2 regions of the Anaerocolumna chitinilytica genome follow, and region 2 is predicted to be linked to the other one. Evidence: a T-box and tRNA genes for the amino acid it is inferred to sense, from the RefSeq annotation. Region 2 holds a T-box; the other holds one or more tRNA genes.
The links. The T-box of region 2 lies ahead of thrS (threonine--tRNA ligase). A T-box ahead of a tRNA ligase gene usually reads a tRNA of that ligase, here a tRNA-Thr.

Region 1 (7,112 bases), 370 kb from region 2:
CATGTGGTAAAGCGGGATAATATGAAAATACCCAGAGAGGACATGGACCAGGTACATTTTCCTGATCCTGTATTTACAGAACTTTTAAGCCTGAGAGCTGAAAATAACCGTTTGACAGAGGAAATTAAAAAGCTTCAATACGAGTTTAAGCTGAAAGAAGCATTAAGTAACAGGCCGTCTGAAGAAATTTCTTTCGACAACAGCATGCTTTAATAGTAAAATAAGATAAATAATAACTATACAGTAAGGAATACCCTTAGACAGGTATTCAGGAAAGAGGTTACAATGAAGATTTATAATACCCTTACAAAGAAAAAAGAAGAATTTATTCCTTTGGAAGAGGGCAAGGTAAAGATGTATGTCTGCGGACCTACAGTATATAATTACATTCATATTGGTAATGCAAGGCCAATCATTGTGTTTGATACGGTAAGGCGTTATTTGGAATATAAGGGTTATGACGTAAATTTTGTTTCCAACTTTACGGACGTAGATGATAAGATTATCAAGAAAGCTATTGAAGAAGGAGTAAGCGCATCAGATATATCTGAGCGCTATATAGGTGAGTATAAAAAAGACGTGGAAGGGTTAAATGTAGAACCCGCTACTTTTAATCCGAAGGCTACGGAAGAAATAGAGGGAATGATTGAGATGATTTCCACTCTGATTCAGAAAGGCCATGCCTATGAGAAGAATGGTACGGTTTATTTCCGTACCAGAAGTTTTACTGAGTACGGAAAGCTCTCCAAGAAAAACATTGATGATCTGGAGGCAGGAATCCGTATTGCCGTGAGTGAAGAAAAAGAAGACCCCATGGATTTCGTATTATGGAAACCTAAGAAAGACGGCGAGCCTTTCTGGGAATCACCCTGGAGTGAAGGAAGACCCGGCTGGCATATTGAATGCTCTGTCATGAGCAAGAAATACTTAGGCGAAGCAATTGATATACATGCCGGCGGAGAAGACCTGATCTTCCCTCACCATGAGAATGAAATCGCACAGAGCGAAGCCTGCAACGGAAAAGAATTCGCAAAATATTGGATGCATAACGGCTTCTTAAACATTGATAATAAGAAGATGTCTAAATCCACCGGGAATTTCTTTACCGTAAGAGAAATCAGTGAGAGCTATGACCTTTCCGTATTGCGCTTCTTCATGCTGAGCGCCCATTACAGAAGCCCTATTAATTTCAGCAGAGATTTGATGGAAGCCTCTAAGAATGCCTTGGATAGAATTCAGACGGCAGCCGGACACCTGACCAGTCTTCTAGAAGCGAAAAGCCAGGCTAGCGGTCAGGCAATCCTGTCTGCTGAAGCTGAATGTGAGATGGTAAGCGGTCTTGAGGTGGATAAGAAGCATTCTATCTCCAAGGACGAAGAAGAAATATTAAAAGAGGCAGCTAAGTTCCAGGAGAAATTTGAAGCTGCCATGGATGATGATTTTAATACGGCGGATGCTATTTCTGCAATTTTTGAATTAGTAAAGCTCTCAAATACAAATGGAACAGCCGAATCTTCTCCTGCTTTATTACAGGAATTATTAAAACTTATGACATCCCTTTGTGAGGTTCTCGGCATTAAAGCAATTAAGAAAGATGAACTGTTAGACGAAGAGATTGAAGGGCTTATCAAAGAGCGTCAGGAAGCGAGAAAGCAAAAAGACTTTAAGAAATCTGATGAAATCAGAGATTTATTACTTGAGAAGGGCATTGTATTAGAGGATACAAGAGAAGGTGTTCGATGGAAAAGGGCTTAGAAGAGGGGTTAATCCGCTTAATAAAAGATGCATTTGCTCTGCCGGATACGGATTTAAAGACGTATTCTCCCTTGACGCTTGCATATATAGGAGATGTAGTGTACGATTTGATTATCCGTACACTGGTGGTAGAGCAGGGAAATGCACCGGTTAACAAGCTTCATAAAAGGGTAAGCAGTATGGTAAAGGCATCTGCCCAGATGGAGCTTTATCATGGCATTGAGGACATGCTTACAGAGGAGGAGCTTTCTATCTATAAAAGAGGACGTAATGCGAAGTCTTTTACCACAGCTAAGAATGCAACTATTACGGAATACCGTTCTGCAACGGGCTTAGAAGCCTTAATGGGATATCTGTATCTGGATAATCGGCTGGATAGAGTCCTTGAACTTATGAAAGCCGGCCTTGAAAGAAGAAGTGCGGCAGCAAGTGTTACTCCAAAGGAAAATGCTACAAAGTCAAATGAAATGAAAAAAGAGCAAGAAGAAAAGAAGTGCGATTTATCTGAGACACTTCAAGAAGAGGATGATACTGAAATATTAATAGAATCGGAAAAGGAGTTAGAATGAGATACGAAGAACTTACTATAGAGGGCCGTAATGCGGTATTGGAAGCATTCCGTTCAGGAAAGACGATAGACAGGCTTTTTGTTCTGGACGGTTGTCAGGATGGACCTATAAAATCAATCTTAAGAGAAGCAAAGAAGGGTGATACTATCATCAACTTTGTAAAGAAAGAAAGACTTGACCAGCTTTCAGAAACCGGAAAACACCAGGGAGTCATGGCATATGCGGCTGCTTATGAATATGCAGAGGTAGAAGATATCTTAAAAGCGGCAGAAGAAAAAGGAGAACCTCCTTTTATTATTCTGCTGGATGGGATTGAAGACCCCCATAATCTGGGAGCAATTCTTCGTACTGCCAATCAGGCCGGTGCTCATGGAATCATCATTCCTAAGCGAAGAGCAGTAGGTCTGACGGCTACCGTGGCTAAAACCTCTGCCGGTGCCATTAATTATACCCCGGTGGCAAAGGTTACTAATCTGGTGGCTACCATTGAGGAATTAAAAGAAAAGGGACTTTGGTTTGTGTGTGCTGATATGGAAGGTGAAATCATGTACAAACAAAACTTGAAAGGTCCGATCGGACTGGTAATTGGCAGTGAGGGAGAAGGCGTCGGAAGGCTGATTAAGGAAAAATGTGATTATATGGCTAAGATACCGATGTTTGGAAATATCGATTCCCTGAATGCATCCGTTGCTATGGGAATACTTTCCTACGAGATTGTAAGACAAAGATTAGGATAAGGACATAAAGTGATAAAAAGAGGGCATATGGTTACCGATACCATATGCCCTCTTTTATTGTTATTCATTTATTTTCTTTAGTAAATAGCGCTTTTTATATTTCACTCTTGCATAGGCTGTAATTTTCCGAATATAACTGTGATTTACAAGCCCTCCGACAACACCGATAAGCGGCATGCCTTGAATGAATTTGGCGGTAAGAAGAGCCTCAGAAAAGCAGGAGGAGGCGTTTTTCATTTCTTCCTTCACATCCAGAGAAGGATGAATACCAGAATCAATCTGAGCTGCTATTTCATCTAATTTACTATTAAGCTCTACTTTCTTTGCGCCTGATGTAAGGGCAGCCTGCAGCAGTATACAGATAAACGCTTTCTCTTCCTCCTTCTCATAAGAGAAGCCGTAACTTAAAGCAACTTCATTCATAGACTTTATAATTAAAGCCAGAAAGAGAGGAATATCCGGAAGACCGATACCAAGAACACCTAATACACTGCCCTCAACTGCTGAAAAAGTTGAATTGAACCGGCTGGACAGGGCAGCAGGTTTATCCAGATCTTTTAAATGCTTTTTAGTAGTTTTTCTTTTTACAGCCAAGTTATTGATATCGTAGTCTACTAAAATCCTGTCTTTGTTGTAGGTCTTCTCAATGACATCGATGCCTTTGTCATAGATCAACTCAAATGCTTTAAAAAAAGCTTTATCCAGAGTACCTTTTAAAGTTGTGGGAATTTTATCTCTTACTTTATCCAGCAAAGGATTGATAGTTGTATTAAAATAAGAATTATCTTTTGCCAGAAGGAGATTACTTTCTTTCGTTTCTATTTCCTTTAGTTGTTCTTCCAAGATTTTTTTCATATTGAAATCCTTTCTATTATTAGAGTTGAAGGAGCTTTTGCTTATCTATTGTAAATATATGATGATAAATCATTTGTACTGACAGAAATATTGATGTGTTAGGATATGTTTTCTGATAGTTATTATGAATTATATAATATTTGAGTAAAAGCTTCAATGAAAAACACAAAAAACTGGAAATCTGTTTTTAACTGTGTTATACTGGTCATGGTAAAAATTTATTTTATTAATATTCATAAGGAGGTGGCTATACATGAGAAGCTTTGTAAATCGTAATGTTAATAGTGTTAATGTAATGGAGGGAATGCTGTTTGACGTACAAAAAAGGAGCAGATGTATTGCCGGACCAACTATTAAAGGAAGTTCAGCAATATGCTGAAGGATGCCTTGTATACATTCCGAAAAAGGGTGACAAGGTAGGATGGGGACACATAAGTGGTTCCCGGGATTGGATTGACAGAAGAAATGAAGAGATTGCCTGCTTATTTATGCAGGGAGAACCGGTTAAGAATTTATCGGAGGAATATCATTTAAGTGAGGATACCATTAGAAAAATTATATATAAGAAAAATCAGATATAATCATTCTTACCCTGGTATTGAGATGGAGGCTATGAGATAATACAGTTGACCGGTCGATTCCAAGAGGAAAGGGGATGGTTGTATTGTATCAAAAATTAGAGGTGTTTAAACTCTAAGGAGTAAGAAGGCATTGCTTGAGTAATCAGGCAGTGCCTTTTTCACGGAGGTTGATTTTAGAAGTTTTGTATCCGGCAATAAGAGCAGACCTCTATTTCCTTCGGTTAGCTATTCCGGCAGGTTGCTAATTCCTGAATCCTGTGCTACACTGGTGTAAAGTTGCTTCATAAACGAATTTAGACATTTTAAAAACCAGGGGGTTAAAAATAAATGCCTGATATAAAATTGGATCGAAAGAGTGATGATGAAATCATAGCTTTGATCCGCGGAGGGGATTCCTATGCAATGGATTATATGCTTACCAAATATAAAAACCTTGTTAAAAATAAAGCCAAGGCTCTATTTTTAATTGGAGGGGATAAGGAAGATTTAATCCAGGAAGGCATGATTGGCTTATACAAAGCAATAAGGGACTACGGTACAGAAAAGGACAGTAGTTTTTACAGCTTTGCTGACCTTTGCATCTCCAGACAGATGTACTCAGCCATAAAAGCATCCAATCGAAAGAAGAATATTCCATTAAATACATATGTGTCTCTCTATACACCGGCATACAGTGAAAATGCTGATTTTGAGGAAAAAGAGACTTTAGCTGATGTCGTAATTCAGAATAAAATTTCAAATCCTGAAGAATTAGTTATTGACAAAGAGAGTACAAGTATGTTAGAATATGAACTCGTAAGGCATTTAAGTCAGTTTGAAAAAACAGTTTTGGATTTATATCTGCATGATTATTCTTATCTTCAAATAGCAGACAAATTAAAGAAAGAACCAAAGTCAATCGATAATGCATTGCAACGAATTCGTTTGAAATTGAATACAGTTTTAAAGGAATTATATTAAAAAAGTAAATGCCCCCGTAGCTCAGTCGGTAGAGCGTTACCTTGGTAAGGTAAAGGTCTCGAGTTCAAGTCTCGTCGGGAGCTTAGAAAAAAGTTCCAACCAAATGGTTGGAACTTTTTTATGTATTAATATACCATTTATTTGGAGTACAGAAGTCATATCATTTTAAACAAAGTCAGAAATGGCTCAAAGAAAATTACATAATGATCGATCTCTATATACTCCCCATATTTATGCTTATAACATATTAAAGCTTCACATAGGAAGTCTTCTGTTACATTCAGATATTCCGCCATTTCGTATAAGCTTGTACAACCATTTTCATAAGCTTTCACTATACCGATTAACCCAATTCTTTTATTATAAGCCAGTAAGCGGGCCTTATATTCCTGTTTACGGTTCATGATATCTGCTTGATTTGTTATATCACCATAGGTTAGGTGATAATGTCCCAGCTCCTCCGCCAGTATACAGGATTTCTCTTTCAATGACAAGATTGATTTACTTAAAGCAATAACGTTATCACTATATAAACCTTTAATACGAGGGCTTTTAAAATAGTATCTTTCAATAATTTCAACGCCGCAATCATATACCTCTTGTTCTAATTCCTCATCGTATGTCAAAATTCTCATTCCCCTTATTTACGTCTGTTTTTAACGAATTCAGCGAATTGCTTAATCTCTTCCAGTTCATCCTCTGTGAATTTATCTCCCTCAAAGTGAGCTGCAATTGTAAGCGGTTTTTCAGCCGCATCTTCCCAACTATAAATTTGATTAGGAGATATATTAAAAATGAGGCAAATCTCTTCAATCGTATCCGCGTCCGGTTTATTATCTCCACGTTCCCAGTTGGAAATCACATTCTTGGATTTACCTAAACGGGTCGCAAGTTCTTCTTGTGTAAACTTAGCTTGGATTCGAAACCTTTTAATATTTTCTCCAATTGTATTCATAAGTACCCTCCAAATTCATTATACCATAATTGTACAGCTATTCTGTGCTTTTGTAAAGATAAAAGTACAGAAATAATGAACTTAAACATTGACAGTACAGATTAACTGTGATATATTCAAAGAGTACAGAATATCTGTATATTATATTTCAAAGCTCATAAACTCTGGCAACTGTTTAAAAAGATTTGAATTTAACAAGCTAGAGTGAGTTTTGTTTAATACCAAAAACGAATAGAAGTAAGCTTTGTGATAGCTTTTTAGAGGCAGCAGAGAAGAAACTACGAAAAGATTGCCAGAACTATAAAATGAAGTAGATAGACCTTGGCAGGATAATGAATTTTATAAAAAGTTAAAGAAATTATAAGGAGGTGATTATTTGACAGAGAGGGAATTAGGCCAGTATAAGGCTATTAGGAGTGAGATTGCAGACTTAAAGCGCCGTATTGAGGAAACAAAGAGGTTAGATAAGACTTTTCAGATTGCAGGCACAGATCCTGCAGAGGCAGCACAGAGACAGGAGAAGGTGTTAGACCTGTTACGGCAACGTGAAACACAAAAGGACGAACTAGTTGAAATGCAAAGAGAAATGGAAGATTACATCAATAAGATACCGGATAGTTTGACGCGGGTAATATTTAGAATGTATTTCTTTGACGGGTTAAATCAACTGGAGATTGGACGAAAGACAGGCTATGACCAA
Region 2 (24,707 bases):
GTCTCTAATCTGCTCGTTAATCATTAATTCACTAATAGTACTGCACCTCCATAGGTTAGTTGATTTTTTAGGTTTGCGTGTGGTCAGTTTCGCCGGACACACGGGCATATAAAAAGTGGATAGCAAAGACTATCCACCAAACTATTCGTCATATGAAGCCGGGACTCAGCGAGTCTTTGTAGGCTGTCACTTTCTGCAACTCATTGCATTTACGAAGTATAAACCCAAGTCACGAACCGGTGCTAAGGTGAGAGTGGATACTCTGCTTTGTTGTTATCGTCGAATTACCGTAAAGATAATTCACAAGCTTTATTATATTAACATAGTTTCTACACTTTGTCAATTATTTATTTGCAATTTCATAAATTGAACGTTCTTCTAAACACTTTCCTATGTCATAGTATCATAATCAAACAGAAATGTAAATTCCTATCTTCCGATACATTTTATATTATTTAAATTTCAAACTTGACACTGTAAAGATTATCTGATAGAATCTTTACAGTGTCAAGTTCAATGAAAGGAGCTAAAAGAATTGACCGATAAACCCTATCATCATGGAAATCTACGTACGGAACTGATTGAAGCCGGTATTGATATTTTAAATACAGAGGGACTAAAAGGATTTTCTCTGCGCAAGGTAGCAGCTAAGTGCGGTGTCAGTCATACCGCACCTTACAGCCATTTTAGAGATATCGATGCTCTTATAATGGCTATGAGTGAGCATGTAACCAATCAGTTTGTAGAGTCTCTAAGCCTTTTTGAAACCGGAAAAGCGAACGAGGAGGATGCCGTTCTCATCATAGGCAAGGCATATATCAATTTCTTTAAAGAGCATCCCCCGTATTTTCAATTTCTCTTCTACCATTCAGGAATCAATATTAATCTGGATAAGGAGGATTCGCAAGACTATCCGCCCTTTGCTATATTCCAAAAGACTGCTTTTGATATGTTTGAAAAAAAGGGTTATAAAAGGGAGTCCTTTCCTGAAAGACTGGCTTCCCTCTGGTCAGTTGTACACGGCATCGTTGCTTTACTGACCAATCCTAATATCAAGTATTCCGGAGACTGGCAGAAGGTCTTCCAAAATATTATCAAATAGAAAAGGAGAATTTTTATGAGATTGCTGGTTCATGATTTAACACCGCAGGAATTTGAAGCTCTCGGGCTGGAGCTAAGTCCGGAAACAACCGTCATTTCTGATGACGGTACCATTAAGCCTTGCATCGGCTGCTTCGGCTGTTGGGTTAAAACTCCCGGGGTATGTGTACTAAATGATAAATATCAGAACATGGGACAATTACTCTCAAAGTGTAGTGAATATATTATTATCAGTAAATGCTGCTATGGCAGCTACAGTCCCTTTGTAAAGAATATATTTGACCGTAGCATATCCTATTTTCTTCCGTATTTTAATAATATAGATGGTGAAACCCATCATAAGAAAAGGTATGATAACCGATTTTCCCTATCCGTACTTTTTTATGGAAATGATGTAACCGAGGCCGAGAAAGAAACTGCAAAAGATTTAGTAGCAGCTAACAGTACAAATTATAGCCGCATTAAATATAATGTTTCATTCTACGATAATACGCTTTCACTAAAGGAGGGCTTACAATGAAGATTGCAATGATTGATGGAAGTCCCAAATATACTATAAGTAATTCCTCAAGGCTTCTTGGAAAACTGGAACCGATGATTCGCGATAATAATGAAATAGTGCATTATCACCTTGCCACTAAGCCCTTTACAGAGGAGCAGTATCTGGAACTTTGCGGAATGGATGTCCTTGTTTTTTCTTTCCCTTTGTACGTAGACAGTATTCCCTCACACCTTTTACGTATGCTCTTAAAGCTAGAGGACTTTATGAAAACTAACCGTCAGAAACCGGTTACTGTTTATGCAATTGTTAACAACGGCTTTTATGAAGGAAAACAAAACCATATTGCTATTCGGATTCTTGAAAATTGGTGCTTAAAATGCGGAATTACCTTCGGTCAGGGAATCGGAACAGGTGCCGGTGAAATGCTGGATTTTATCAGTAATATTCCCCTGGGTCATGGTCCTCTAAAGAACCTTGGCACAGCATTTCAAGGACTTACAGATTCTATGAAGACACTCACTTCCGGTAAACCAGTCTATTTAAGTCCCAACTTCCCAAGGTTTGCATGGAGGTTCAGTGCAATCAACTTCGTTTGGAATGCAAACGCCAGAAAAAACGGCTTAAAGAAAAAGGATATCTTAAAGCAATTATAGAAATGAATGAATTAAGATACCAGCTAATGGATGAGAAAATCATTTTATCCCAACTTTTGACAAAGAGCCCAGAAAATAAGAAACCCTGTATCAGTCGGCTGAATCTGCTGTCTGATACAGGGTATTCTTATAGTTATCTATTCTAATCCTGCAAATAATTCTAATATATTGAGATAGATGTTATTTGTCCTTCATGATTGTTCTTCCTGCTATTCTTATTCTCTGCCGAATTCAGAGAGCCTCAGCTCTTTGTTACGGTCAAGCACAGTCTGAATACTCCAGTTGTGTACAAAAAGAAGCAGCGGATTTCCTTTTAAATCCTTAACCTTCTTGGTATCGGAGGTTACATTTAATTTACTGGCATCCAATCCCTTGTTCTCAATCCAGCGGATATACTCGTAAGCCAGGGGTTCCAGACGAATCTCAACTCCATACTCGGATTCCAAGCGGAATTTTAATACATCAAACTGAAGTACACCAACAACTCCCACAATGATTTCTTCCATTCCGGTATTATACTCCTGGAAGATCTGAATAGCTCCTTCCTGAGCGATCTGGGTAACACCTTTTAGGAACTGCTTTCTCTTCATGGTATCCACCTGTCTAACCTTTGCAAAATGCTCCGGGGAGAAGGTAGGAATTCCTTCATATTGGAACTTCTTATCTGATAGGCAAAGGGTGTCACCAATAGAGAAGATACCCGGGTCGAATACACCGATAATATCCCCTGCATAGGCTTCTTCAATTATCTTTCTCTCCTGGGCCATTAACTGCTGAGGCTGGGATAATCTAATCTTCTTGCCACCCTGTACATGATTTACTTCCATACCGGCTTCAAACTTGCCGGAGCAGATTCTCATAAAGGCAATTCTGTCTCTATGGGCTTTATTCATATTAGCCTGAATCTTAAATACAAAAGCTGAAAAATCATTTTCTACAGGGTCAATATTTCCTTCCGTTGATTTTCTGGAAAGAGGGGTAGTGGTCATATTCAAGAAATGTTCCAAAAATGTCTGCACACCAAAGTTCGTCAAGGCTGAACCAAAGAAAACAGGTGTTAATCTTCCCTGCCTTACTTCCTCTATATTAAATTCGCTTCCGGCACCTTCTAAAAGTTCAATTTCATCATTTAAAATATTGTGGTTTTCTTTTCCGATAAGGGAATCGAGACTTTCATCTCCTAAATTCACTTCTATGGTATCTACTTCCTTTTGTCCGCTGTTTGCAGCAAAAAAACGCAGGATATGCTTGGTCTCTCTGTCATAAACACCTTTAAAGTTCTTACCGGAACCGATAGGCCAGTTAACGGGACAAGTCTTAATTCCAAGCACGGTTTCGATATCATCCAGCAACTCAAAGGTATCCTTGGCTTCACGGTCCATCTTATTAATGAAAGTAAAGATAGGAATTCCTCTCATAACACATACTTTAAATAGCTTCTTTGTCTGATTCTCAACACCCTTTGAAGCATCAATTACCATGACCGCGGAATCTGCTGCCATCAGGGTACGATAAGTATCCTCCGAGAAGTCCTGATGTCCCGGAGTATCCAATATATTAATACAATAATCTCCATAGTTAAACTGCATAACCGATGAGGTTACAGAGATACCACGCTGCTTCTCTATTTCCATCCAATCGGATACTGCATGTCGGTCTGTTTTCTTTCCCTTCACAGACCCGGCAAGATTAATAGCTCCTCCGTATAACAGAAGTTTTTCTGTCAGAGTGGTTTTACCCGCATCGGGGTGGGATATTATAGCAAAGGTTCGTCTTTTATTTATTTCCTTGGTGTAGTCTTCCAAAATATTTCCTCCAGCATTCCAGCACATATCTATGCGAAAATTGATTTCCAATTTTTATACTATCTCAAAACTATTTAATCATATAATACATTTCGATTCCTTGTCAAGGTGATTATTCAGATGAAACATGATAAAGGCTATTCCTGCCACTTATAAGCTCTTTTCAGGAAATCAATTTCTTCCCGATGTCCGTCTAGGTCCTTAGGGGTTTCTAATATAAATACCAGCTCCTTTAACGCAGGGTGGTTTATAATTCCTTTTGTTGCCTCAGCTCCCATATTTCCCATACCAATGCCCGCATGTCTGTCTTTATGAAGTCCCAGTCCATCCAGACTGTCATTAAGATGGAAGGCTTTTAATCTCTGCAGACCTATTACCTTATCAAATTCCTCCAGGGTTTTATCAAGTTTTCCAACCACATCATAACCGGCATTCCATAAATGACAGGCATCCATACAGACTCCAAGTTTATCTTTTAAGCGTACTTTCTTAATTACCGCCTGTATCTCTTCAAAACGCCGCCCCATCTCAGTCCCTTTTCCGGCCATGGTTTCAAGCAGTACCGTGGTATGCATCTCCTCAAATAACACTTGATTTAACATCTCTGCAATCTGGTCAACCGCTACCCCTTCTTCCTGGTTTGAACGGCTTCCGGGGTGGAAATTGTAGAAACTGCCAGGGAAATACTCCATTCTTAAAAGGTCTTCTGCAAACATTCTAGCTGCTAACGCTCTAAGATTACTGTCCGGAGAGCAGGCATTTAAGGTATAGGGTGCATGTGCCATAATTTCCGCAAAATGATTTTCTCTCATCAGCTCCTTGAATTTAGACATATCATTGTAGTCTGCTGCCTTTGCTTTAGAACCTCTTGGATTACGTGCGAAAAACTGCAGGGTATTTGCTCCTATGTAAAGGGCATCTTTTCCCATTCTTTCATAACCTTTTGCTACTGATAAATGTGCTCCTATTTTTAACATTCTCTTATCTGCCTTCTATTAAATTTTTATTCCTGTTTTCTGAGCTTTTTATTGGTTTAATTTGTCTCATCCACTAAAGTATCTGCATTTTTATTAAGCTCTAGACATTTTGATTTATAACCGGCACAATACGATTTTCACCAATTATATCAGAAGAAGCTTCACATCCCCTCTTTTTACAACCAGTAAAGATTAGAAACAATCTTTACCTGTTGTTAAAGTGGAATATGAAGCTTCCTTTTCTGCTATATTGGAAGCATATCAGGCAATGATAGTTTTACCTTTACGCCTGCTGCTCTGCTACTTCAATCTTTCTGATTTCTTTGGTTCTGATTTCTTTGCAGATATCATTTACAAAAGTATCCAGTTTCTTCTGTCCTTCATCTCCAAGGTAACGGCTTCTTACGGATACAAGACCTTCTTCTTCTTCCTTCTGACCGACAACTAACAGATAAGGAACGCGGTCAAGTCTGGCCTCACGAATCTTATAACCGATTTTTTCTGCACGTTCATCCACACTGCTGCGTACTCCGTTCTCTTTTAACTCTGCTTCTACTTTTTTAGCATAGTCATGATATTTCTCAGAGATCGGAAGCACTCTTACCTGTTCGGAGCACAACCAGGTAGGGAATTGTCCTGCATACTTTTCAATCAGCCAGGCAAGGGTTCTCTCATAGCATCCCAAGCTGGTTCTGTGAATAATATACGGGCGTTTCTTCTCACCGTTCTGATCAATATAGTACATATCAAACTGCTCTGCGATGATGGCATCCCATTGTATGGTGATCATGGTATCTTCTTTACCATATACATTCTTTGCCTGAATATCAACCTTAGGGCCATAGAAGGCAGCTTCACCTTCTGCTTCGGTAAAAGGAATCTCTAACTCCGTTAATACCTTGCGGATTCTGCCCTGAGTCTCTTCCCATATTGCTTCCGTTCCAATATATTTCTCTTTATTATTGGGATCCCATTTGGAGAGACGGTAAGTTACATCTTCCTCTAAACCAAGCGTCTTTAAGCAATATCTGGCAAGATCAAGACAGCCTTTGAATTCTTCATCCATCTGGTCCGGTCTTACTATTAAATGCCCTTCGGAAATAGTAAACTGGCGGACACGAGTAAGTCCGTGCATTTCACCGGAATCCTCATTACGGAATAACGTAGAAGTTTCACCATAACGCAGAGGAAGGTCACGATAAGATCTCTGTGCAGATTTATATACATAGTATTGGAAAGGGCAGGTCATAGGACGAAGCGCATATACTTCTTTATCTTTTTCTTCATCGCCTAATACAAACATGCCTTCTTTATAGTGATCCCAGTGTCCGGATATCTTGTATAAATCACTCTTTGCCATAAAAGGAGTCTTTGTTCTTACATAACCCCTCTTCTCTTCTTCGTCCTCAATCCATCTTTGCAGTGTCTGCATTATCTTTACACCATTTGGCATGATAAGAGGAAGTCCCTGTCCGATTACGTCAACTGTGGTGAAAAGTTCCATCTCACGGCCAAGCTTATTATGATCACGTCTCTTAACATCTTCCAGATGCTCCAGATACGCATCTAAATCAGCATTCTTAGAATAAGCAGTTCCGTATACACGGGTTAACATCTTGTTTTTCTCTGAACCTCTCCAATAAGCTCCTGAGGAAGAAATCAACTTAATTGCTTTAATCCCCTTGGTGCTCATTAAATGAGGTCCGGCACAAAGGTCCGTAAATTCTCCCTGGCTATAAAAGGAAAGTTCTTCACCTTCCGGCAAATCGTTTATTAATTCAACCTTATAGGGCTCTCCCTTTTCTTCCATGAAACGTATTGCTTCTTCTCTTGGAAGTGTAAAGCGTTTAATCTCTGCACCTTCCTTGATTATTTTCTTCATTTCCTTCTCCAGTGCATCAAGTGCTGCTCTGTCAAAAGGCTCTACATCAAAGTCATAATAAAATCCGGTATCAATGGACGGTCCAATTGCAAGTTTCGCATTGGGATAAAGACGCTTTACTGCTTCTGCCAGTACATGGGAAGTAGTATGTCTGTAGGCTGCCTTGCCGCCTTCATCCTCAAAGGTCAGGATACTTAAGTGGCTGTCTTTGTCTACTACTGTTCTAAGGTCTACTACCTTGCCGTCAAGCTCTGCGGCACAGGCTACTCTTGCCAGACCTTCGCTAATATCCTTTGCAATGTCTATGATTGCCATCTGGCCTTCGTAATCTTTTACTGAACCATCTTTTAATGTAATCTTCATATTAACCCTCCCTGTGATGCGCTTTAGCGCATACTTATTTGAAAAAGTGAACAACGGAATGTTGTGTATAAAAGCATCAAAAAAGCTCATCACTTTCGACTGCTTTATACAGTACGAAAGGGACGAGCATATATCTCGCGGTTCCACCCTCATTGGATTAAAAAATTCCCACTTCATTTGATTGATAACGGTATCGGCCGGGCTGGATTGGAGCCACTCCGAGGTAGTCTTCAAATGTTTCCTGGTAGGATATTCTCAGCATATCATATCCTTCTCTGTATCATTTCACATTTTACTCGTCTCTTCACTGTTTTTTCTAAATAATTTCTTTTTGATAAACCTCATTATAGCATTCCAGACTATTTTGTCAAGTGGAATTTTTAGGCGCTCAGAGGTTAAAATTAAAACAGATAATTGATTTTTTTGTTCTCTGGCGAATCCGTCTGCTCGGAATGAATCTTGCAATCCAATACTTCCATATACACGGCTTCCACACTCTTTCCGAAGGCTTCCGTAGAGAATTTTTGCATAAGCTTTCTGGCATTCTCCCCATAAGGTGTATCCGTGTCAGTAAAGAGCACTTTATCCAGTCCGCTTATGACTTCTTCTTCCCTGTTGAACTTATAACCATTCACACCGGTTATTAAGATGTCATTTAAACAATCATCTTCTTTTGCTACCACAGGAAGCCCTGCTGCCATAGCTTCAATATATGTCAACCCCTGTGTTTCACTATTAGAAGCACTTACAAACACATCTCCTAATTGATAATAAAGCCCTATCTGATCCCAAGGTTTCGAGCCTGCAAAAATTATCTTATCCTCTAATTTCAGTACTTTCGATCTGTTCCTTAGTTCTTCCATCTCCGGACCGCTTCCTACTATCAAAAACTTTACATTTTTTCTTTCTTTCATGTATGTGCTCATGGCATTCATGATTTCTACAATGTTCTTCTCTCTGGAAACCCTGCCTAAATAAAGAATAACTTTTTCGTCTTTCTTAATACCATACTCTTCTTTAATGCGGTTAATATCCTCTTTGCTGTAAAGGGCAGGATCAAATTTCTTCAAATCCACGCCGGTGGGTATAACCGTAATGTCCCGGTGTACGGAGTACTTCTGAAGCAGTTCCTTCACCTTTTCCGTTGGTACAATAACATGTGCCACTGTATTGCAGCATACTTTTGTAAAGATTCTTACAAATGCTTTCGCTCTGCCATCAAGAGGCTTTATATGAGTCAGATAATGGGTATAATCTTCATATATCGTATGATATGTGTGGATCATCGGAATTCTAAGTTCCTTTGCCATAATACGCCCGAATATCCCTAACGAAAACTCTGTATGGGTATGAATGATATCCAGATTCAGTTTCTTAATCGTTCCGGCCAATTTCGGCTGATAGAACATTCCGATACGCCTTTCAGTTATCAGAATAAAAGGAAGGCTTGGTACACGAAAAACATTGTACTCATATTCCGGAGCTCCGGGCGTCGTAGTTGTAAATACATAGACCGTGTGTCCTAACGCTTCCAGTTCTTTTTTTAATATATATACTGAGTTGGCAACCCCATTGATTTCAGGGTAATAAGTTTCTGTAAATAATCCAATGTTCACACGTGCCACTCTCCTTTTTACTAAGTTCCCTCTAAAGGGGTGAACTACTTGAACCCTTACAAGGTTCCGATCAATTTATCTTTCTCCACTATGTGATGAACCAGCCAGTCATTCAGGAAATCCAGAATGTCTAACAGTACTTTTGTTTGATTATGATCTATGCTTTCAAAGTCAATACCGTTGATTTTTTCAATAAATTCGTCATGAGCAGCTTTTTGAGAAAGATATCTTTTATAACCGATGCTTAACATGTAAGCTTCTTCGTCTGCAAAATGCTGCTTGGTATATTCTTTTAGCTTAAGAATAATCGCTACAATATCATCAAATTTATCCGGTACAAAATCATTTTTTACTAGTTCGTAAGCATCATTTGCAATGCGGAATAACTCTGCATGTTCATTATCTATTGTATCTACTCCAATATAATATTCAGGCTTCATCTCATACATATCCGTACCTCCCTAAATAAACCATACATACAGTGACAAAATCTACAGTGTTCCAATCAATTTATCTTTTTCAAGTATATGATGCACCAGCCAGTCACTTAGAAATGCCATAATATCTACTAATGTTTCTGTCTGATTATGATCCATACTGTCAAAATCTATATTATTTACTTTTTCCAGAAAATCTTCATGTTCCATCTTATGGGACAAGAATTTTTTATGTCCGATGCTTACCATATAAGCTTCTTCGTCAGAGAAATGCTGTATGGCATATTCTTTTAACTGTACAATGATTGCAACAATGTTATCAAACTTATCTGCTACGAATTCCTGTCTTAACAATTCATAAGCCTCATCAGCTATACGGAACAATTCTGTATGCTGATTATCGATTGCTTCAATGCCAATGTAATACTCCGGTTTCATCTCATACATATCATGCTCTCCTTTTCTCTTTAGTATTCTGCTTTACTAGGGCTTTCCCTTCGATGTCATTTTCAAATCAATTAAGGATTACCGGAACGGATTCTTTTAATTTCAAACTGTCAGCTGTGACCATACAATTCATAGCCATTATCTTAACGCCTTGCTTTTCAGCTTCTCTTAATGCATCTCCGAATTCTTTGTGAGTTCTGTCATTTGGCTTAAAGCACTTTACATTCTCCATCTGTATAACAAACATTATGTAAGCATCATACCCATCCTTTAAACATTTACATAGTTCATGAATATGTTTAACGCCTCTTTCCGTTGGAGCATCAGGAAAAAAAACACTTCCTTCTTCTTCCAACGTTACTCCTTTTACTTCCATATATGCTTTTCTTTCATGTGATTCCATATAAAAATCAAATCTGGAATTCCCATATACCTGCTCTGGCTTTATTCTTGCATACTCTTCAGACAGATTTCCTTCTAACAGCCACTCGTGAACTACTTTATTGGGTGCCTGGGAATCCATATTTATGAGATGTGCTCCTTTTTGTACAGCTATCAGAGAGTATCTGGTGCTACGGTTCTGATTAAGAGCTTCCTCCAGATAAACTGTAACGCCCGGAACCAAAAGTTCTTTACATCGCCCTGTATTTTTAACATGGCACTTTTGTGTAATACCATCGACAATCACAAACGCAATAAAACGATTGGGACGTGAAACAAAAATTCCTTCTTTGATATTTCTATATTTCATTGCCACCTCAATTTCCCATATATCTCAAATTACCATAATACTAATGAAATACGGTATTCCAATAATTCACACTTTGCGTTCTTTATTATAGCATTTCTGTAATTTCTCGGCAATATCTATTTTAATTAGCAAATTTTACTTTTCTTTTATACGAACATGGCTTATAATGGTGATTGAAAATGTCAGATTTCTCTCACTATGTGTATAAATTTTATAAGATTATGCATATACTGTTAAATGAAAGGAAGTATGTCAATATGAAGAAATTCGGTAAATTTTTATTCGGTACTGTCTCCATCGCTACATTGGCCTGTGGTGCTTATTATCTTTACAAAAATGTTCTAAATAAGGATTCCGCAGATGACTTCGATGATTTTGAAGATGATTTCGAGGACTTCGAACTCCAGGATGATGAACCTGCCGCTGATAAAAAAGAGACCAGAGAATATGTCTCAATCAATATTACTTCCGGGGAATCCGAAAGCACCGAACCAGAAAAAGAAGAAACTGCAACAGAAAAATAAAAAAAAAGAAAAGGAATTTAAACTTAGGTTAATTCCTTTTCTTTTTTATTTCACTTACATAATTTACTTTTATAACTTCTTATCTTTACGTTTTATCTTATTCCTTCAGGAAGTTTCCAATATCCTTCAGCAGCCCATCCCCGTTATCAATGGTATACGTAGTAAGTATACCCTCCTGTGACCGCTTATCGGTTACACTTATAAAGTTATCTTCATAAAATTCAAAGGTAATGGTCTTTCCAGCCTTATCAGTTATCACAAAACGGTAATCGACATTGCCGGTAGCTTGGGTATCAGAAATGGTTGAAGTATAATTATCGATTAATGCGTAGAGCTTTGAAACACTGTCTGTGCTCTTTTCTATTACTTTTCCGTTGTCAGAGTTTTCTGCGGTAAAGGACTTAATGTCTTCTGCATTAATAGCATAGCTTTGTGTAAGAGTTAATGCTTTCGTCCCAAGCAGGCTCTGTTCGGTATCTGCCGCGGCGGCGCTAAAGGTTATGCTTTTGCTGGTGTCATTGGCGGTATCACTACCCCCTGCATTGCTGCTTTCATCAGCTGCTGCAACCTTCGCTTCTTTTTTATCCTGTGCAGCGGAATCACTGGCAAGAGAAGACTCTGGATTCGGGACTTCCTGCATATTTAAATTCATCTTTTCATTGAGAGCAGTTCCGGTATCCCGCTTATCTAAGTTCAGATTATTCTGATATGCCCATACTGCCGTTACCAGTAAAAGTACTGCTGCTGCAGCACCTACAAATCGTCTTGCAGGATATCTTCTTCTGTGCTTTTGTGTAGCTTCTTGTAGTTCTGTTACCGTATTATCCATTTCTTTTATCTTTAGAAGTGTTCTTTGGATCAAATCTTCTGATACCGTAAGAGTATCCAGTTCAAAAGCTGCATCCAAACGTCTCTTTAATTCCATATCATCCCTGTCAGGTGAAGGATTTGTGCCAGTTATATTTTTTTCCATTGTCATATCCTCCCTTCAAGGCTAAGCTTTAACTTCTCTTTTGCTCTGGAGAGCCGGCTTTTTGCCGTCCCTTCCGCAATTCCTAAAAGCCTGGCTGTTTCCGTAACCGTCATGTCCTGAAAATACACACACAATAGTACATCCTTATATTTCTGCGGCAGCTTTGTCACTGCCTCTCTAACCATTCGATTTTCATCTTCCTGCTCTACGGCAGTATACTCATCTTTTCCTGCCAGGGTATTTTCATGTACCTCCGTGAATCCTGTTACTTTCTGATTCCAGGCACTTTTTAGATAGTCTTTGCAGGCATTGATGGTTATGCGTATAATCCAGGTCTTTATACTGCTTTCCCCCTGGAAGGTGTGAAGCTTTTGGTTTACTTTTATGAATACCTCCTGAAAAATATCTTCTGCCAGATGATCATCCTTTACATACATGTATGCGGTCCGCAAAACATCGTTACCATATTTTCTCATCAAGGCTTCGATATCGTAAACCTCTTGGTTTTCCTGGTACATTTTAAGTATCCCCCTAATATACGATGATAGAATTTCTCTGCCCAATCCAGACAGTCTTCGTATACTATCACAGATTAGACGAAATAAATCGTATTATAGTTCCCCGATTTATTTATATTAATCCAAAACTTTTTAGTCCGTGGTAAATCCCATCTTCTCTGATGGATAATGTCTTGTATTTAGCAGCCTCTAGTACTTGGGGATAACTATTTCCCATAGCAATCCCGTATTGGACATAGGATAGCATCTCCATATCGTTGGTGCTGTCTCCAAAAGCATAGGTATCTTCTTTCTTAAGCTTTAAATTCTCTAGGAGTATCTGTATTCCCGTTGATTTGTCATAACCTTTTGGTGTCATTTCAAAATTACCGTCTATATGGTGGATCATATGAAATTTATCGCCCAGTCTGCCTGCAACTAAATCTAAGCGACTGTCAGCGTTTGGAAAGCAAGTAAGTTTATTTATGATATAATTGCCGTTACTTATGGCTTTCAAACCACCCTTGGTATATCTTTTCGAAAATTCAATAATATGCTGATACTCTTCCGAGGTATCCTCAGCTTCGATATAGATATTTTCCGGTCCTTCAAGGATATATCGTATACCACATTCTTTGAGGGTTGCAATAATCTCATCTCCCTCTTTTGGCCCCATCACTTTATTGTGGATTACATTTCCCTGATACTCCACAAAAGTACCGGCTCCAGCTACGATTCCGGAGAAACCCATCTCCATCAGATAATCAGGGACCATGATTCTGGCTCTTCCTGTACAGATTACGGGAATATGACCGTTCTTAAGCAGTTCTTTTATTGCCTGTTTCGTAAGCTCTGTAACCCCTAATTCCGAATCATGGAGAGTACCGTCTATATCAAAAAATATTATCTTCTGATTCATTTTGTCTTTCTCCTTGTCATTATCTTCAACTCCTGGCTGTCATTATCCTAATATCTGCGCCGCATTCTGCGTTAATCGATAAAGTCCGGCATATACACCGTCTTGTTCTAACAACTGTGCATGAGTGCCGCGTTCTGCAATTCCTTCTTCTGTAAGAACTATAATATTACCCGCATTTCGAATAGTAGAAAGCCTGTGAGCTATTACAAAGGTGGTTCTGTTCTTTGCAAGCTTTTCTAAGGACTCCTGTACAATCTTCTCACTTTCGTTGTCCAGAGCCGAAGTTGCTTCATCAAAGATAAGCACCGGAGGGTTCTTAAGAAATACTCTGGCAATGCTGATACGCTGTTTCTGACCGCCGGACAATTTAACACCTCTCTGTCCAATATAAGTATTGTAACCATCCGGCAGTTCCATAATAAACTCATGAGCATTGGCATTTTTCGCAGCTTCAATGATTTCTTCATCCGTTGCTTCCAGGTTACCGTAACGAATATTATCCATTACATTACCGGCAAACAGATAGACCTCCTGCTGTACAATACCAATATTTTTACGCAGGGACCGAAGTTTGATATCTCTAATATCTTTTCCATCCAGCAGGATTTCTCCTTCCGCCACCTCATAGAACCTTGGAATAAGGCTGCAAAGGGTGGTCTTTCCTGCTCCGGAAGGTCCAACCAGTGCTACATACTCACCGGCATTCACCTTTAAATCAATGTTTTTAAATACCTCTGATTTTGTTTCATTATAACGGAAGGATACATTTTTAAATTCTATATCCCCTTTTACATCCTTTAGGCCAATGGCATCTTTCTTATCCACAATATCCGGCTGTATATCCATAATCTCCATGAACCTGTCAAAACCCGTAATGCCGTTCTGGAACTGCTCAGTAAAGTTAATAAGTTTTCTTACCGGTTCAATTATATTATTAATATAGAGCAGGAAAGTCAGAAGGTCGGATAGGGCAATAATATCTTTTGCAATGAAGACCGCTCCTCCCACAATTACAGCGATATTGATAAAGGTAGTGCACATTCCAAGACCGGAATGAAAAGTTGCCATCTGCCAATAACTGTCTCTTTTACTTTCAACAAACCTCCTGTTTCCGTCGTGGAACTTGTCAATTTCACGTTTTTCATTGGCAAAGGATTTTACCACACGGATACCCGACAGGTTATCTTCTATCTGTGCATTTATTTCTGAAATTCTATCCCTATTACGGCGGAAGGCCCTGTTCATCTTATGCTGCATATGGTAAGCAAAAGTGAACATTATCGGAATAAAAGCAAATACGATTAATGTAATCGGAAGATTAATTCGGATTAAAATAACAAATGCACCTACAAACTTGATGATGGAGATGACGATATCCTCCGGACCGTGATGGCACAGCTCTGTTATATCAAATAAATCGTTGGTTATTCTGGACATCAGCTGTCCCGTCTTCTGATTGTCATAAAAATTAAAGGAGAGCTTCTGATAATGCTCAAAGATATCATTTCGCATATCATACTCCATCTTGGCTCCCATCACATGCCCCTGATAAGCAATATAGAAGTTTGATACAAATTCAAGTATTGCTAATCCTATCATCACAAAGGCAAGCTTTATAACAGTTGCAAACACCTGTGAAATATCATATTTTCCCAGCAGGTCATTGGTTATGTATCTTACAATCAGAGGATAGATAAGAGATAAAGCCGCTGCCGTAAGTGCAAAAAACATATCGGAAAAAAACAGTAATTTATAAGGTTTATAGTAGGATATAAATTTTTTTGCTCTGGAACTCATTTTATTACCTTTGCCTTTCCATTTATTAAACTATTATAATCATAATAAAAGCCCGACCCATTGGCAACACCTAATTTTAGAAAGTGCTAATTGGTCGGGCTTTCATCCGCTATTTAATGTATTATTGAGATAATTTCTTAGCCATATCATACAGATACTGGTCAACATCTTTCTTCATTGCCAGTGCTTCTTCAATATCGTAATCTACAAATTTGCCGTCTCTGTAACCTACTACACGGTTGCTGGCACCTTTGCAAAGTAAGTCAACCGCTATAGAGCCCATAGCAGATGCATACATTCTGTCCATACAGGTAGGGCTTCCACCACGCTGAATATGTCCGATAATCGTTGCTCTTGTTTCAATTCCGGTAGCGGCTTCGATTCTCTTTGCCATTCCGTAGGAATCACCAATACCTTCTGCATTTACTATGATATGGTGTTTCTTTCCTAACTTCTTTCTTTGTACGATACTATCTATAATTCTCTGTTCATTGTGGTCATATCTTTCAGGAATCAGAATATCCTCTGCTCCGTTGGCAATACCGCACCATAAAGCAATGTAACCGGCATTTCTACCCATAACTTCTATGATACTGCATCTTTCGTGAGAAGTTGAGGTATCTCTGACCTTATCGATTGCCTCCATAGCTGTATTAACCGCTGTATCAAAACCGATGGTATAATCGGTGCAGGCAATATCAAGGTCAATGGTTCCGGGAAGTCCGATGGTATTAATTCCTCTGGCAGCAAGTTTTTCTGCTCCCTGAAAAGAACCGTCTCCACCAATTACTACTACTCCGTCAATGCCATGCTTTCTGCAGATAGCTGCGCCTTTATCCTGACCCTCTGAAGTCATAAATTCCTTACTTCTTGCAGTATAGAGTACAGTACCACCGCGCTGTATAATATCGGATACACTCTTAGCATCCATTTCTACGATATCTTCTTCTAATAAACCGCTGAAGCCTCTGCGTATACCTTTTACATTTAATCCGCTCGCCAGGGCCGTTCTAACAACTGCTCTGATGGCTGCGTTCATACCAGGGGCATCTCCACCGCTTGTAAGTACTCCTATTGTTTTTATTCCATTAGCCATATCGTTCACCTCCAAGAAACTTCAATCTTTTTTATTTTACCCCTTTTTTCTGGCTTTTTCAATACTCTTTTCTACTACTTTAATATTATCCTGTCCATAAGTTTCGCATAGCTTCGTAAGTAATACATCTTCTGCCTTAATACTTTTCGATTTGGGAAGCTGTTTTATGGCTTTTTCACATTCCAGATAAATACACACCTGATCCTTGCCATCAAATTGGCTTAAAATCCCATAAAGTCTTTGTTCATCTTGTACAAAACTGTCTTTATCTTTATACTTAATCCATACTTCCCTTGGGTTGTCCGCAAAAGGTACAATTTCCTGGCAGATAAGTTTGGCTGCTTTTTCTTCTTCTACAGCAATCTTTCCTTTAACCAGTATTTTATTATCCTCGTATATATCCATTTTATACTTCTCATAATCCTTCGGGAAAAGGATTATCTCAACTGCTCCAGCCATGTCCTCCAAGGTGATAAAGGCCATCATGGAATTATTTCGCGTAGTTTTTATAGTCTTACCGGTTATGATACCACCAACCACAGCGGTTCCGCCATCCTCTACCTTAGCTTCTCCGGTTTCTTCGTCTAGTGCAAAGTCAAGGGTAGAATGGGTGACATTCTTTTTTAATAGTTCTTCGTAGCTTTCAAGAGGATGTCCGCTGACGTATATACCCATAACCTCTTTTTCCAGAGCCAGTAGCTGCTCTTTTAAGTATTCTCCTATATCAGGATAATTAATCTCCAGTTCCTGTTTATCTTCTTCCTCCGCAAAATCAAAAAAGGAAAGTTGTCCGGTCAGATTTCTCTTTTTATTCTGTGCTACTTCATCCAATACCTGAACATATACCATCATCTTTTGCTTTCTGGTTCCGGGAAGACTGTCAAAGGCACCGGATTTGATAAAGCTTTCTACTGTTCGTTTGTTAACCTCTTTACCGGAGAGTCTCTCAGCAAAATCCTTCAGGGAGGTGAAGGGACCTGCTGCTTCCCTCTCTCTTACCACACTTTCAATAACTGGCCTTCCAAGGCCTTTAATAGCAGAAAGCCCATAACGAATTGCACCATCGGATACCGAGAATGTCGCGTCTCCTTCGTTAATATCAGGAGGTAATATCTTAATTCCCATCTGGCGGCAGGTAAAAATATATTCTGCCACTTTGCCTGCGCTATCAATAACAGAAGTTAACAAGGCTGCCATAAACTCTACGGGGTAATAACATTTCAAATAGGCGGTTTGGTAGGAAACCACTGCATAAGCCGCTGCATGGGACTTATTAAAGGCATACTTTGCAAAGTCTGTCATTTCATCGAAGATATGGTTTGCCACCGTTTCCGATATTCCATTCTTCATACAGCCCGGTACTCCTTCTTCTTCATTGCCGTAGACAAAGTTATACCTTTCCTTTTCCATTACCGATGCTTTTTTCTTTGACATGGCACGACGCACCAAATCACTTCTTCCATAGCTGTAGCCTGCCAGATCCCTTACAATCTGCATAACCTGCTCCTGGTATACGATACAGCCATAAGTCGGTGCAAGAATCGGCTCCAGCTGAGGGCATTCATACAATATATTGCCTTCACTGTTCTTTCCCTTAATGTATTTCGGTATGAAATCCATAGGACCCGGTCTGTAAAGGGAGATACCCGCTATAATATCCTCCATGTTTCTGGGTTTTAGTTCCTTCATGAAGCTCTTCATTCCGGAGCTTTCAAGCTGGAATACACCTTCTGTTTTTCCGGAAGCTATCATTGCGTATACGGCTGCATCATCATAATCTATCTTATCAATATCCAGTAAGTCTTCTTTACTACGTTTTTTATTGAGGAGGCGGACTGCATTTTGGATGACTGTCAGGGTACGAAGTCCCAGAAAGTCCATCTTTAAGAGTCCCAGCTCTTCCAGCGTAGTCATTGTAAATTGGGTAGTAACGGATTCATCGGATGCTCTGGATACCGGCACATATTCTACAACCGGCGCTTTACTGATTACTACTCCAGCTGCATGCATGGAGGTATGCCTAGGCAGTCCTTCGAGACGCAAAGACATATCAATTAAATAACGAATTTCCTCATCGGAATCGTATAGGTCTTTTAATTCTCTGTTGATTTCCAGCGCTCGTCCAATGGTAATACCAAGTTCCATCGGTATCATCTTAGCTACGGTATCTACTCTGGCATAGCCTAAATCCATAGCTCTTCCCACATCACGGATTACCGCTCTGGCGGCCATAGTTCCAAAGGTTACAATCTGTACCACACGGTCTTTACCATACTTTCGAACAACATAATCGATAACTTCCTGTCTTCTTTCATAACAGAAGTCAATATCAATATCGGGCATGGTAAGTCGTTCCGGATTTAAAAATCTTTCAAAGAGCAGATTATATTTGATAGGATCAATATTGGTTATCCCAAGAGAGTAAGAAACAAGGCTTCCGGCAGCACTGCCTCGTCCCGGTCCTACGCTGATGTCATTGTCCCTGGCATACTTTATAAAATCCCCTACGATTAAAAAGTAATCTACAAAACCCATATTTGAGATCGTATCTATTTCGTAGTTCAATCTGTCTAGGAGTTCCTCAAAGGATTCCGGATATCTCTCCTTAAGGCCTTCATAGCATAACTTCTTAAGATACTCTAAGGCTCCAAACCCTGCGGGCACGTCAAATTTCGGCAGCTTATAATCGCCGAATTCTATGGTTACATTACATCTTTCTGCAATTTTATGGGTATTTTCCAAAGCATTAAGAGCATAGGGAAAGAGCTTTTTCATCTCTTCCTCGGACTTAATAAAATACTGCCCCCCTTCATACCTCATTCGGTTCTCATCGGAGACCTTCTTCTGGGTTTGAATGCATAAAAGAATATCATGAGCCTGGGCATCACTTTCCATGGTATAATGCACATCATTGGTAGCAACTAACCCAATACCGGTTTCACTGCTTAACCGAAGAAGTCCCTGGTTAACATCTGCCTGCTCAGATATGCCATGATCCTGCAGCTCTAAAAAGAAGTTACCTTCGCCGAAGATCTGTTGATAATGGTATGCTGCCCTCTTGGCTTCCTCATAAAAGCCTTTTCGAAGATAATTTGCCACTTCACCTGCAAGACAGGCACTAAGGGCAATCAGTCCCTCACTGTATTTCTCCAGTATTTCATAGTCAACACGGGGCTTATAGTAAAAGCCCTCTAAAAAACCTGCTGATACAATTTTCATCAGATTTTGATAACCTATGTTATTCTCTGCCAACAATATAAGATGGTAGTATCTCTCATCAGAAGCACCTGCTTCCCTATCAAAACGGGAACCGGGAGCCACATAAACCTCGCAGCCAATGATAGGCTTAATTCCCTCGGCCTTACAGGCTTTATAAAAATCAATGACGCCGTACATAACACCATGATCGGTTATGGCCATACTGTCCATGCCAAGTTCCTTGATTCTTGCCACCATCTCTTTTATCTTGCCGGAACCATCCAGCAGACTGTATTCTGTATGTAAATGCAAATGGGTAAAACTCATATTACCATTCCCTTCTAAAACCACTTCTCTGTAAACGTTGTTCCTTTTGATTGTTTAATATAAAATTTATCAAGCAATAATTCAGTTATTATCATACCACATCTTACTTCTACTGCCTACTGTAATCTTTGGAAAGGGAGGATGCCAACAGATACCATTTAAAAATGGATTTAAGCAATTTTACCTTGAAAAAGAACCGGCAAAGAGCCAAACTTTGCTCTTTGCCGGAATTATATAAGCTATTATATTTTTAATCTTCCCACTTTGGCCTGTTAGGATCAATTACCTTGCTTAAATCGAATAGGTCCTTTAACCTTTCCGGGAATTTCAGCATAGCTTCTCCGTCCATAGGTCTTCTTGTCATCCTTACATAATCACTCTTTATCTGCATCCAGGGAGCTTTGTAAACACCACAGAAGTAATCAAAGCCTGATTTTTTCAGGTATTCGAATTTCTTGCTGCTGTAATGCCCCATAGTAGTCTCAATATCTATACCAAAAGGGAAGATGTAGATATCCGTTGGACCAATCAGACTTCCCACCTCTTTCTCCCAGCGGTCGGTATCCTTTATGGTAAAGGCGTAAGTTGCTTTCCCCATATCTCTGTGACCGTAACTATGGGAGGCGAATTCCCAGCCTTTTTCCTTCATGACTTTTACAATCTTTTTCACAGTTTTCTGATCCTGTTTATAGGAGGGAGAGTTTGCATCATTGGTTCGATAGCCCAGTGCCCCCTCGTATCCGGTTAGAGCAAGAATTCCCTTTGCTCCCTTATAGGAGAAATCGGGATGTTCTTTAACAAACTTCTCCAAAAGAGGTACCATATCATAATCCCCGACACTTACAGAACCATCATCCATCAGCATCTCGGTAGTGGGGTTATTATCCTTATCCAGTATAATTCTCCTGGCAAAACCGTCTTCCTTCATATATTCATAGTAATTGACATCATCCTGAGATATCACTAGCGGCTTCTTATCCGGCGGCAACATAATATCCCCCGGTTCAAAACTCTCACTGCCATCCTTGTTCTTTACTTTCTTCGCCACATCATGGAGCTGCACCAATACATACCCCTGGTCATAAAGCTGTTCGAGCATGGCATTGAACTCCGGTATGGTGGTCATATAATAATTATAGCCTTTCTGCCTGTAATCTCCGTCGAAGGCTTTACTGTCATCGGCAACTAATATATGAAAAAATAAATGGTTTATCTGGTCAGCAGAATCATAAGCTCCAAAGCGTTTCAAGGTGCTTTTCTTTTCTTCATAACCGCTTAGGGCATCATTTAATACCTTGACCTGTGTGTAATTTTCAAATCCTTTAACCAATGAAATCGCTTTATCGTAATCATATTGCACAGCATAGGCATCTGCTTGTTTTAAAAGCTCTGCTGCTTCCTTTTCCCGTTTTTCTTCTTCCGTCAATTCAGTAGGGGTAGGAGTAGTGGAAACTTTGGTATCGCCTTTCCCTGAAGTGTTCTTGCCCCCGGAGGCATTCTGTTCCTGTTTTACAGAATTTCCATCCTTTTTATGAACAAAGTCTCTCATAAAAATAAAGTACCCTGCAACAACGGCACATATTAATACAGCTTCTACTGCTAATAATATCAGCTTACTGTATCTTCTCTTTGGTTTATTGTTCAAATATGAGCCTTTTTGCCCCTTCATCTTATGACTTCCTTTCTGGAATATAATTTTCCTTTAAGACAGTGGTAATAATTAAACCTTATAGTTAGTATCCCATTTTATGTATTAGTTATAATAGATATTTTTTCCTGTTATTTATACATTTAAACTTATTATAGCATAGGTTTGGTTAATAATGTTTAAGCTTTTATTACATTAATATGATGTTTTTCTCACAATTTTCTATAAATTATTACAAAATTAAGAAATTTTGTTATGGTTTACCATCTATGATTCTAGTATATAGAATATCCAACTTCTAATACCTCAGATATATGAGCCAAATGAGCTTATTCGAAATAAAAAATTCCGGTATCCGTTTAACTACGAAGAGAGATATTATACCAAATAACGCTCTCGGTATAATATCTCTCTTCGTAGATTCACCATATCATCAACAGTTTTTGCTGTCTGTTTTCTCTCTTCATAAGAATACGGATTATTTACTGCTTAAGTATTTTTCGATATTCTCCATTGCTACTTCTTCGTCTGCGCCTTCTGCAATAACAGTAACTTCTTCCCCCGCAGCAAGTCCAAGACTCATCATCCCCATGATGCTCTTAGCGTTTACCTTTTTCTCCTCGCATTCAACATAGATACTGCTTTCATATTGACTGGCAACCTGCACAAGTAATGCAACCGGTCTTGCCTCCAACCCTGTTGGAATATTAATCAATATTTTCTTTGTTACCATAATTTCCTTCCTCCTTTTGTTCCCTTAAGTTATCAGCTAATATACTAAGTTTCCTCAATCTATGGTTAACACCTGATTTACCTATAGGCGGATTAAGCAATGCACCTAATTCCTTCAAAGAACTTTCCGGATATTCTAACCGGAGTTCTGCAATTTCCTCCAGTCCTTCTGCCAGCTCAGAAAGTCCCACAGTGTTTTTTAAATATCTGATATCATCTAACTGCTTGGAGGCTGCCATAACTGTTTTGTTAATATTGGCTGCTTCACAATTCACCTGACGGTTAATAGAATTTCTCATCTCTTTTAGTATGCGTACATTTTCTAAATTCATGAGTGCCACATGTGCCTCCATAATATTTAGCAAATCAACTATCTGAGAACCATCTTTGACATATACAACATAGTACTTCTTTCTAATAACTATCTTCGCATCCACCGAAAAGCTGTGAATAATGTCCCTTAATTGAATTGCCTTGTCCTCATTAGGAGCAACAATTTCAAAATGATATGTTTTTTCCGGATCGCTGATGGAACCGGAAGCTAAGAATGCGCCTCTGATAAAAGCTCTCTTACAGCAGACATTCTGAATAACAAGATTGTTAATAGAAGAAAGATTTTCACCGATTTCCATGGAATCATCTATAAGTTTCGTCGCTTTTAATATACGGACAGCATCCTCATGGCTTCCAATACTTAAGGTATACATCTTACTCATCTTAAGATAAGAGTTTTGTCTGATTGAAATTTCTGTATTTATATTAAATGTTTTCTTTATTAATGTAAAGTACTTTCTTGCAACAGTTATATTTTCTGTATGAATTTTCAAAGTAATGCAATCTTTATCATTGATAAGTACCCGTCCGCAAAGGCTGATTACCGCCGCGATTTCAGCTATCATACAATGTCTGGCAGGATTTAGCTGTCTGGACAACTCATCCTTAACTTCCTTGGAAAATGACATGGCTTATCTCCTTGCATCTTTCTCAATGTCCCGGTGTTCGACCTTTAATCCGTATTTCAGACTTTTAAGCATCATAAAAAGCTCATTTGCAAGAGTTACGGAGCGGTGTTTACCACCGGTACAACCAATGCTGATAACTAGTTGATTCTTTCCTTCAATGATATAGTTTGGAATCAAAAAGCTTAACATATCATACATCTTATTTAGAAATTCTAAAGCCTGCGGTGAGTCCATTACGTAATCTCTGACAGGCTTGTCATTTCCGGTTAACGGTTTTAATACAGGGTCATAAAAAGGATTCGGCAGGAACCTGACATCAAATACCAGGTCTGAATCCATTGGTATTCCATACTTAAACCCAAAGGATAATATCGTAATATAAAAATTATTGTATTTCTCGTTTAGAATATATATCTTATCTATCTGGCTCTTTAATTCTCTGGTAAGCAATTGACTGGTATCTATTATGACATCGGCTTTTTTCTTAATAAACTCAAGTTTTTTTCTCTCGCTTTCAATGCCCTGTTCTACCCTGCCGCCTCCTGATAAGGGGTGAATCCTTCTGGTTTCCTTGTAACGTTTTACCAGAACTTCATCACTGGCATCCAAATAAAGAATCTCATAAGGATAACCTCCTTTTGTTACCTCCTCCAGGATATCATCCAGCTCCTCCAAGGCTTGTCCGCTTCGAATATCAACGCCTAATGCTACCTTGTCGAATTTCTCATTACCGTGAAAAGTAAGCTGTACAAACTTAAAGATAAGTTGTATCGGCAGGTTATCTACACAAAAGTATCCGGCATCCTCCAACATTTTTAGTGCGGAACTTTTGCCTGCACCTGACATGCCTGTTACTATAACTAGTCTCATAAGTTAACCTGGCCTTTCTCTTCTTAGAATTCTCCTAAAAGCCGTACCTCCGGTTCCAGTCTGACACCCTGTTTTTCGTAAACGATACGGATAACATCCTGAATCAATGTATATACCTCTAAGGCTGTTGCACCTCCGTTGTTCACTACAAAACCACAGTGTTTTATCGAAACCTGTGCATTACCGACCTTATATCCGCGAAGATCGGAGTCCATAATTAATTTGCCTGCAAAATAACCCTCCGGCCGCTTAAAGGTACTGCCTGCACTGGGGTTCTCAAGGGGCTGCTTTTCTTCCCTTTTTCTGGTAAGCTCTGCGATTGCTGCTTTTATTTCTTCTTTATTACCCTTTTCTAAATGCAGAGAAGCTGAAAGAACCACCATATGCTCTTCCTGAATAATACTCTTACGGTAACCAAGACGAAGTTCATCTTTTTCAAGGAAACGTATATTTCCATTCACGTCAAGTACTGTTGCGTCGGTTACGATGTCCTTCATCTCTCCGCCATAAGCACCTGCATTCATAGTAACCGCCCCACCCAAAGTACCTGGAATCCCGCTTGCAAATTCAAAGCCTGCAAGACTGCTGTCTGCAATACATGCAGCCATATCGGAAAGGGAAGCGCCTGAC

Region 1: it encodes a tRNA-Thr, which carries the amino acid that the T-box ahead of thrS (threonine--tRNA ligase) is inferred to sense. The anticodon was not compared.

What each region holds. Positions count from the first base shown of each region.
Region 1 is NZ_AP023368.1:4,499,407-4,506,518, reverse strand. It holds gene cysE (serine O-acetyltransferase) at 1-213, shown strand, start outside; gene cysS (cysteine--tRNA ligase) at 286-1,755, shown strand; partial or broken gene bsdcttw_RS19660 (Mini-ribonuclease 3) at 1,740-2,165, shown strand; gene rlmB (23S rRNA (guanosine(2251)-2'-O)-methyltransferase RlmB) at 2,321-3,061, shown strand; gene bsdcttw_RS19650 (EcsC family protein) at 3,122-3,916, opposite strand; gene bsdcttw_RS19645 (CD3324 family protein) at 4,228-4,497, shown strand; gene sigH (RNA polymerase sporulation sigma factor SigH) at 4,825-5,457, shown strand; tRNA gene bsdcttw_RS19635 (tRNA-Thr) at 5,468-5,540, shown strand; gene bsdcttw_RS19630 (ImmA/IrrE family metallo-endopeptidase) at 5,613-6,083, opposite strand; gene bsdcttw_RS19625 (helix-turn-helix domain-containing protein) at 6,098-6,412, opposite strand; gene bsdcttw_RS19620 (sigma-70 family RNA polymerase sigma factor) at 6,789-7,112, shown strand, end outside.
Region 2 is NZ_AP023368.1:4,856,377-4,881,083, forward strand. It holds gene infC (translation initiation factor IF-3) at 1-24, opposite strand, end outside; gene bsdcttw_RS21165 (TetR/AcrR family transcriptional regulator) at 536-1,102, shown strand; gene bsdcttw_RS21170 (flavodoxin family protein) at 1,118-1,621, shown strand; gene bsdcttw_RS21175 (hypothetical protein) at 1,618-2,256, shown strand; gene bsdcttw_RS21180 (peptide chain release factor 3) at 2,472-4,061, opposite strand; gene bsdcttw_RS21185 (deoxyribonuclease IV) at 4,199-5,038, opposite strand; gene thrS (threonine--tRNA ligase) at 5,322-7,283, opposite strand; T-box leader at 7,399-7,600, opposite strand; gene bsdcttw_RS21195 (glycosyltransferase family 4 protein) at 7,685-8,899, opposite strand; gene bsdcttw_RS21200 (bacteriohemerythrin) at 8,956-9,348, opposite strand; gene bsdcttw_RS21205 (bacteriohemerythrin) at 9,391-9,783, opposite strand; gene sfsA (DNA/RNA nuclease SfsA) at 9,851-10,534, opposite strand; gene bsdcttw_RS21215 (hypothetical protein) at 10,792-11,058, shown strand; gene bsdcttw_RS21220 (hypothetical protein) at 11,156-12,031, opposite strand; gene bsdcttw_RS21225 (sigma-70 family RNA polymerase sigma factor) at 12,034-12,549, opposite strand; gene bsdcttw_RS21230 (Cof-type HAD-IIB family hydrolase) at 12,662-13,447, opposite strand; gene bsdcttw_RS21235 (ABC transporter ATP-binding protein) at 13,490-15,244, opposite strand; gene pfkA (6-phosphofructokinase) at 15,366-16,340, opposite strand; gene bsdcttw_RS21245 (DNA polymerase III subunit alpha) at 16,377-19,865, opposite strand; gene bsdcttw_RS21250 (polysaccharide deacetylase family protein) at 20,116-21,534, opposite strand; gene bsdcttw_RS21255 (HPr family phosphocarrier protein) at 21,992-22,246, opposite strand; gene whiA (DNA-binding protein WhiA) at 22,221-23,207, opposite strand; gene rapZ (RNase adapter RapZ) at 23,211-24,077, opposite strand; gene murB (UDP-N-acetylmuramate dehydrogenase) at 24,101-24,707, opposite strand, start outside.